DNA from 2 places in the Streptomyces sp. NPDC001828 genome. Region 2 is predicted to be linked to the other one. Evidence: riboswitches for the same ligand, from Rfam matches in the RefSeq annotation. Region 2 holds a riboswitch; the other holds the start of a gene.
What was found. A riboswitch is a leader RNA that binds a small molecule or an ion and turns the genes downstream of it on or off. The one in region 2 is predicted to bind cobalamin.
Positions count from the first base shown of each region.

Region 1: it holds a riboswitch for cobalamin, as region 2 does, so the genes downstream of both, ACFYZA_RS18580 (ABC transporter substrate-binding protein) here and ACFYZA_RS29325 (ribonucleoside-diphosphate reductase subunit alpha) in region 2, are expected to answer to the same signal.

Region 1 is NZ_JBIATV010000006.1:41,062-45,264, forward strand. It holds gene ACFYZA_RS18570 (amino acid permease) at 1-1,194, shown strand, start outside; gene ACFYZA_RS18575 (Mov34/MPN/PAD-1 family protein) at 1,280-1,702, shown strand; cobalamin riboswitch at 1,744-1,879, shown strand; gene ACFYZA_RS18580 (ABC transporter substrate-binding protein) at 1,913-2,887, shown strand; gene ACFYZA_RS18585 (FecCD family ABC transporter permease) at 2,884-3,945, shown strand; gene ACFYZA_RS18590 (ABC transporter ATP-binding protein) at 3,942-4,203, shown strand, end outside.
Region 2 is NZ_JBIATV010000012.1:111,441-115,643, forward strand. It holds gene ACFYZA_RS29310 (LuxR C-terminal-related transcriptional regulator) at 1-50, shown strand, start outside; gene ACFYZA_RS29315 (DUF3311 domain-containing protein) at 194-481, shown strand; gene mctP (monocarboxylate uptake permease MctP) at 478-2,097, shown strand; cobalamin riboswitch at 2,194-2,334, shown strand; gene ACFYZA_RS29325 (ribonucleoside-diphosphate reductase subunit alpha) at 2,459-4,203, shown strand, end outside.

The DNA of each region.
Region 1 (4,203 bases), on a different contig from region 2:
CTGCTCATGTACCGCCCGGTGTCGGGCTCCTTCTCGGAGTACGCCCGTGAGTTCGTCGGCCCCTTCTGGGGCTTCGTGACCGGCTGGACGTACTGGCTCTTCTGGGTCGTCACCGGCATCACCGAAGTCACCGCGGCCGCCCAGTACATGTCCTTCTGGACCCACGGCACCATCCCGCAATGGGCCTACGCGCTGATCTTCACGCTCATCCTGTACGCCGTGAACCTCATCTCCGTGAAGCTCTTCGGCGAGCTGGAGTTCTGGTTCTCGATGGTCAAGGTGACGGCCATCGTCGGCATGATCCTGATCTGCGCCGGCATCCTCACCGTCGGCTTCTCGGACGCGGCGGACACCGCCACCGTCGCCAACCTCTGGAGCGACGGCGGGTTCTTCCCCAAGGGCATCGGCGGCACGCTGATGACCCTGCAGATCGTGATGTTCGCCTTCCTCGCCGTCGAGCTGGTCGGTGTGACCGCGGGCGAGTCCAAGGACCCCGAGAAGACCCTGCCCAAGGCCATCAACACCGTGCCGTGGCGCATCGCCGTCTTCTACATCGGCGCCCTGATCATGATCCTCTCGGTCGTCCCGTGGCACGAGTTCCAGCCGGGCGTCAGCCCCTTCGTCGCCGCGTTCCAGAAGATGGGCCTCGGACTCGGTGCGGGCATCGTCAACTTCGTCGTGCTGACCGCCGCGCTCTCCTCCTGCAACTCGGGCATGTACTCCACCGGCCGCATGCTGCGCGACCTCGCGCTCAACGGCCAGGGCCCGAAGGCCTTCACCAAGCTCACCAAGAGCGGCACTCCGCTGATCGGCACCACGGTCTCCGCCGCCCTGATGCTGGTCGGCGTGTGGATCAACTACGTGGCGCCCGGCAAGGCCTTCGACTACGTGGTCTCCTTCGCCACCATCTCCGGCATGTGGGCCTGGATCATGATCCTGGTCTGCCAGATCCGCTACCGCCGCCAGTCGGACGCCGGCGCACTGCCGAAGTCCAGCTTCCGCGCCCCCGGGGCCCCGTACACCAGCTGGTTCGCGCTGCTCTTCATCTTCATGGTCATCGTGATGATGGGCATCGACAAGGACTCCCGCGTCTCGCTCTACTGCGCGCCGCTGTGGGCCCTGATCCTGGGCGTCTCCTACCTCGTCCTGCGGGCCAAGAACCCCGAGAACAAGGCGTTCGCCAAGCGCGACTAAGTCTCCGACCAGCACGTTCTCACCATGCGGGCCGTTACGTATCGCACCTCGATACGGGACGGCCCGCATGCTTATCCTTGCCGACATGCTGACCATCACCCAGGCCCTGTACGACCAGCTCGTCGCGCACGCCCGCGCCGACCACCCCGACGAGGCGTGCGGTGTGGTCGCGGGCCCGGCCGGCACCGGCCGCGCCGAGCGCTTCATCCCGATGCTGAACGCGGCCCGGTCGCCCACGTTCTACGAGTTCGACTCGCAGGACCTGCTGAAGCTCTACCGCGAGATGGACGACCGCGACGAGGAGCCGGTGATCGTCTACCACTCCCACACCGCGACCGAGGCCTACCCCTCCCGCACCGACGTCACCTATGCCAATGAGCCCGGCGCGCACTACGTCCTGGTGTCGACGGCGGACACGGACGGAGCCGGGGAGTTCCAGTTCCGCTCGTACCGCATCGTGGACGGCGTGATCACGGAGGAAGACGTAAGGGTCGTAGAGGCCTACTGACGGATACGCGAGCCCGGTGATCCCGCATACTGTGCGTACGCACTTTTTGATCATCGGGCGGCAGGGCCCAGGAAGCCGGTGCGAATCCGGCACGGTCCCGCCACTGTGACCGGCCCCGTGGCAAGCGCCCCGGAGCCGGAAGCCAGGAACTGACCTGCCGCCTTCTCCCGACGACAGGGGACGTGGAAATCCCCTTGGAGGAGCTCAGCCATGCTCTGGCGCCGTGCGGCCCTGGCCGCCGCCCTGCTGTTCCCGCTCGCCGCGTGCACCACCCAGGCGAAGCCCGAAGCCGGCGGCGCCACCGCCCCCGGCTTCCCCTACACGGTCACCAACTGCGGGGTGACGACGACGTTCACCGCGCCCCCCAAGCGGGCGGTGACGATGAACCAGCACGCCACGGAGGTGATGCTGGAGCTGGGCCTCGCCAAGTCCCTTGCCGGAACCGCCTACTTGGACGACAAGGTGCTGGCGAAGTACGCGGCGGACTACCGCTCGGTGCCGGTCCTCGCCGCCGAGTACCCCTCGTACGAGAAGCTCCTGGCGGCCAACCCGGACTACGTCTACGGCGGCTACGCCTCGGCGTTCGCCGCGAACGAGGGGCGCGGGCGCGAGGCGCTCGCCAAGAGCGGCATCAAGTCCCGCCTCAACGTGGAGAACTGCCCCAAGGGGGCGGCGACCACGATGGACGACGTCTACCAGGAGGTCCGCGAGGTGGGCCGCACCTTCGGCGTCGGTGACCGCGCGGAGTCGTGGATCCGCTCGGCCGAGACCACCAACGAACGCACCCGGTCGGCGCGCAAGGACAAGGCGCCCACCCCGGTCTTCGTCTACGACAGCGGCGACAAGACGGCGTTCACGGTGGGCGGCAAGGGCATAGGCAACGACATCGTGACCCGCGCGGGCGGTCGCAACGTCTTCGCGGACGACCTGAAGACGGCCTCCTTCGGCGACGCGAGCTGGGAGAACGTGGTGGCCCGCGCCCCCGAGACCATCCTGATCCTCGACTACGGCGGCACGAGCGTCGACGCCAAGAAGAAGCGGCTGCGCGACGACCCGGCCCTCGCCTCCGTCCCCGCCGTCAAGAACAACCGCTTCGCCGTCCTGCCCCTCTCCGACATGGTCACCGGCGTCCGCGCGCCGGACGCGGTCGCCAAGCTGGCCGCGCAGCTCGGGGCGGGGGAGTGAGCGGTGCCGCCGTCGCCGCGGGCCCGCTCGTGACGGCCCGTTGGCGCTACTCCCTCGTCCTCGCGGGGCTCACGCTGGTGCTGGTCGCCGGCGCCGTCGCGGGGCTCGCGCTCGGCTCGGTGCGGATCCCCGCGGGCCAGGTCCTCGCGATCGTCGACGGCAGCGCCGAGCCGAGCCCGTACCGCACGATCGTCCTGGAGGTCAGGGCGCCCCGCGTCGTGCTCGGCGCCCTCACCGGTGCCGGGCTCGCCGTCATCGGGACCGTGCTCCAGGCCCTCGTGCGCAACCCGCTCGCCGACCCGTTCCTGCTCGGCGTCTCCAGCGGCGCCTCCGCCGGAGCCGTCGCCGTGATCGTGCTCGGGGTCGGGGCCGGAGTGGCCACCACCGTCGCCCTGCCGGCCGCCGCCTTCGCGGGCGCGCTCGCCGCCCTCGTCCTCGTGTACGCCCTGGCCCGGCGCGCGGGCTCCATGACGGGCGGCCGCCTGGTGCTGGCCGGCGTCGCCGTCTCGTACGTCCTGTCGGCGCTCACCAGCCTCATCCTGGTCACCTCGGCCAGCGCCGAGCACGCCCAGGAGGTCCTGCACTGGACGCTCGGCGGACTCGGCGGCGCCCGCTGGGACATGCTCGCGCTGCCCGCCGTCGCCCTCACCCTCGGCACGCTCGTCCTGATCGCGCTCGCCCGCCCGCTCGACCTGCTCCTCGTCGGCGAGGAGGGCGCGGGCGCCCTCGGCCTCGACACCGGCCGCTTCCGCGCCGGAGTCTTCGTCCTCGCCTCCCTGCTCACCGGCGTCCTCGTCGCCTACACCGGGGCGATCGGCTTCGTCGGCCTGATGGTTCCGCACGCCGCCCGCATGGCCGTCGGCGCCGCCCACCGCACCCTGCTGCCCGTGGCGGCCCTCGGCGGGGCCGCCTTCCTGGTCCTCGCCGACCTCGCGGCCCGTACCGTCGCCGCCCCGCGCGACATCCCCGTCGGCGTCCTCACCGCGCTCACCGGCGGCCCGTTCTTCCTGTGGATGCTGCGCGGCCACGGCACCCGCACGGAAGGCGGCCCCGCATGACGACCCTGCGCACCGAGTCGCTCTCGTACACCACGCCCCAGGGCCGCACCCTGCTCCACGACATCACCCTTGGCGCCGCCGACGGCGAGACCGTCGGCCTGGTCGGCCCCAACGGCAGCGGCAAGACGACCCTGCTCCGCTGCGTCTACGCCGCCCTGCGCCCGACCGCCGGACGCGTCCTGCTCGACGACGCCGACCTGCACGCGCTGCCGGTCAAGGCCCGCGCCCGGCGCATCGCGACCGTCCCGCAGGACGCCG
Region 2 (4,203 bases):
GCAGCCGCTTCGAGGCGGGGGTGCGGGCGGCCAAGGAGGGCTGGCTCTGAGTCCACGAAAGGGGAGTTGGCCGAACTCGTGACCCGTCCGGAATCCGGACGGGGGTTCCCTTGACCGAATCTCTCCCCTAGATTTCCTGCGCATTACCAAGTGATCCAACGCACAGGTGATCGTGAGGGGACGGAACCACCCAATGCCGGAATCGACGGAAGTGAAGAGACCGGTGATCACGCCCTCGCGCGTGGTCATCGCGCTCTGCCTGATCGCGCCCTTCGTGGCGATGCTGTGGGTGAGCTCGTACGCCAAGACGGATCCTGCGCTCGGCGGCATCCCGTTCTTCTACTGGTACCAGATGCTCTGGGTGCTGATCTCGACGGTGCTCACGATGATCGCGTACAAGCTGTGGCAGCACGACCAGCGTTCGCGTACCGCCCCCGCCCCGCGCACCTCCGACGACACCGAGGGGGGTGCGTCCAAGTGAAGGACGGCGTGAACGGCGTCGCACTCGGCGTCTTCATCTTCTTCTTCCTGGCCGTCACGGTCATCGGCTTCATGGCCGCCCGCTGGCGCAAGGCCGAGAACGAGGCCAGCCTCGACGAATGGGGCCTGGGCGGGCGGTCGTTCGGCACCTGGGTCACCTGGTTCCTGCTCGGCGGCGACCTCTACACCGCGTACACCTTCGTCGCGGTGCCCGCGGCGATCTACGCGGCGGGCGCGGCCGGCTTCTTCGCGGTGCCCTACACGATCCTCGTGTACCCGCTGATCTTCACCTTCCTGCCGCGCCTGTGGTCGGTGTCGCACAAACACGGCTATGTCACCACCTCGGACTTCGTGCGCGGCCGGTTCGGCTCCAAGGGCCTCTCGCTCGCGGTGGCGATCACCGGCATCCTCGCCACGATGCCGTACATCGCGCTCCAACTGGTCGGCATCCAGGCAGTGTTGGACGTCATGGGCGTGGGCGGCGAGTCCGGCAACTGGTTCGTCAAGGACCTGCCGCTGCTCATCGCGTTCGCGGTGCTCGCGGCGTACACCTACTCCTCGGGCCTGCGCGCCCCCGCGCTGATCGCGTTCGTGAAGGACGGCCTGATCTACCTCGTCATCGCGGTGGCGATCATCTACATCCCGATCAAGCTGGGCGGCTTCGACGCGATCTTCAGCGCCGCGCAGCACAAGTTCGCCGGTCCGCCCGGCGGCAAGCCGACCGGGGCCATCGCGCCCGGCGAGTCGAGCCAGTGGACGTACGCCACGCTCGCCCTCGGCTCGGCGCTCGCGCTGTTCATGTATCCGCACTCGATCACCGCGACCCTGTCCTCGCGCAGCCGCAACGTGATCCGCCGCAACACCACGATCCTGCCGCTGTACTCCCTGATGCTGGGGCTGCTCGCGCTGCTCGGCTTCATGGCGATCGCGGCGGGCGTCAAGGTGAGCAACGGGCAGCTGGCCATTCCGCAGCTGTTCGAGGACATGTTCCCGGACTGGTTCGCGGGCGTCGCCTTCGCGGCGATCGGCATCGGTGCGCTGGTCCCGGCGGCCATCATGTCGATCGCGGCCGCGAACCTCTTCACCCGCAACATCTACAAGGACTTCATCAAGCCGGACGCGTCACCCGCGCAGGAGGCCAAGGTCTCCAAGCTGGTCTCGCTCGTGGTGAAGGTCGGCGCGCTGGTCTTCGTCCTGACCATGGACAAGACGGTCGCGATCAACTTCCAGCTGCTCGGCGGCATCTGGATCCTGCAGACCTTCCCGGCCCTGGTCGGCGGCCTGTTCACCCGCTGGTTCCACCGCTGGGCGCTGCTCGCCGGCTGGGCGGTCGGCATGGTCTACGGCACGCTCGCCGCGTACGGGGTGGCCTCGCCCACGCAGAAGCACTTCGGCGGCTCCTCCAAGGAGATCCCCGGCATCGGCGAGATCGGCTACATCGGCCTGACGGCCTTCGCGATGAACGTGGTGGTGACGGTCGTCCTGACCTTCGTCCTGCGCGCGGTGAAGGCCCCCGACGGCATCGACGAAACCTCCCCCGCCGACTACACGGCCGACGCCGGCGACCCGGGCGTCGCCGTCGAGCTCCCCCCGGCGACGGCGGGCTCGGCGCACTGATCCGGCGCCACGCCCCGTACGGCCAAGGGCCGCCGCATCCGAGAGGGTGCGGCGGCCCTTCCGTGTGGCGACACAAGATGTGGGGGGTGCCCGATGAGGCACCCCCCACATGTATGCTCGTGCTCGCTGTCGCCGCAGGGGAATCCGGTGGGAATCCGGAACTGTCCCGCAACGGTATGACCTGTACGTCTTTGTACGGGTCGAGTCCGAACACCTGCCGACGGTGCGTCCGGGTCGACCGAACCGGATGCCAGACGTCCGGGCCTCGCGGTTGGGCCGGTGGACGACGCGCTGAGGGCTGCCCCGACGCGCGCCGACGCCTCCCCCGAAGGCCCCGTGCCGAGCGAGGGAGTGCCCCCACGTGACCATCGCCCCAGCGGATCCCGCTTCAGCGATCACCGAAGAGCTCGCGGATGCCCCCGGGACCGCGCTGCTGCGGACCCTGACGGAGCTCACCGCCGATCTCGCGGACACCGACCCCGGCCGGGTCGCCGCCGCCGCGCTGCGGGGCCGCAACGCCCGCTCCGACGAGGCCGAGCTGCGCGAGCTGGCCACCGAGGCGGCCGCGGGGCTCATCTCCGAGGACCCGGCCTACTCCCGGCTCGCCGCCCGCCTCCTGACGATCACCATCGCCGAAGAGGCCGCCACCCAGGGCGCGGTGTCCTTCTCCGGCTCGGTCGAGGTGGGCCACCAGGAGGGCCTGATCGCCGACCGGACCGTCGAGTTCGTCCGCGCCCACGCGGCCCGTCTCGACGCCCTGGTGGACTCGGCCATCGCCGACGGCGCCGACGACCGCTTCGGCTACTTCGGCCTGCGCACCCTCTACTCCCGCTACCTGCTGCGCCACCCGATCACCCGCAAGGTCGTCGAGACCCCCCAGCACTTCATGCTGCGCGTGGCGTCCGGCCTCGCCGAGGACGAGTCGGTCCGCGCCCTGGACGAAGTGGCGTCCCTGTACGGCCTGATGAGCCGCCTGGACTACCTGCCGTCCTCCCCCACGCTCTTCAACTCCGGCACCCGGCACCCCCAGATGTCGTCCTGCTACCTGCTCGACTCGCCGCTCGACGAGCTCGACTCGATCTACGACCGCTACCACCAGGTGGCCCGCCTTTCCAAGCACGCCGGCGGCATCGGCCTCTCGTACTCCCGCATCCGCGGCCGCGGTTCGCTGATCCGGGGCACCAACGGCCACTCCAACGGCATCGTCCCGTTCCTCAAGACCCTCGACGCCTCGGTGGCCGCGGTCAACCAGGGCGGCCGGCGCAAGGGCGCGGCCGCGGTGTACCTGGAGACCTGGCACTCCGACATCGAGGAGTTCCTGGAGCTGCGCGACAACACCGGCGAGGACCAGCGCCGCACGCACAACCTGAACCTCGCGCACTGGATCCCCGACGAGTTCATGCGCCGGGTGGACGCCGACGGCACGTGGTCGCTGTTCTCGCCCGCCGACGTGCCCGAGCTCGTCGACCTGTGGGGCGAGGAGTTCGACGCCGCCTACCGCGAGGCCGAGGCCGCCGGGCTCGCCCGGAAGACCATGCCGGCCCGGGACCTGTACGGCCGCATGATGCGCACCCTCGCGCAGACCGGCAACGGCTGGATGACGTTCAAGGACGCCTCCAACCGCACCGCCAACCAGACGGCGGAGCCCGGCCACACGGTCCACTCCTCCAACCTGTGCACCGAGATCCTGGAGGTCACGGACGACGGCGAGACGGCCGTCTGCAACCTCGGCTCGGTGAACCTCGGCGCGTTCGTGGTCGAGGGAGCCCACGGCGGGGAGATCGACTGGGAGCGCCTGGACGACGCCGTCCGCACCGCGGTGACCTTCCTGGACCGGGTCGTCGACATCAACTTCTACCCGACCGAGCAGGCGGGCCGCTCCAACGCCCGCTGGCGTCCGGTGGGCCTGGGCGCGATGGGTCTGCAGGACGTCTTCTTCAAGCTGCGCCTGCCCTTCGACTCCCCCGAGGCGAAGGCCCTTTCCACCCGGCTCTCCGAGCGGATCATGCTCACCGCCTACGAGGCCTCCACCGACCTCGCCGAGCGGTCGGGCCCGCTGCCCGCCTGGGACAAGACCCGCACCGCGCGCGGTGTGCTGCACCCCGA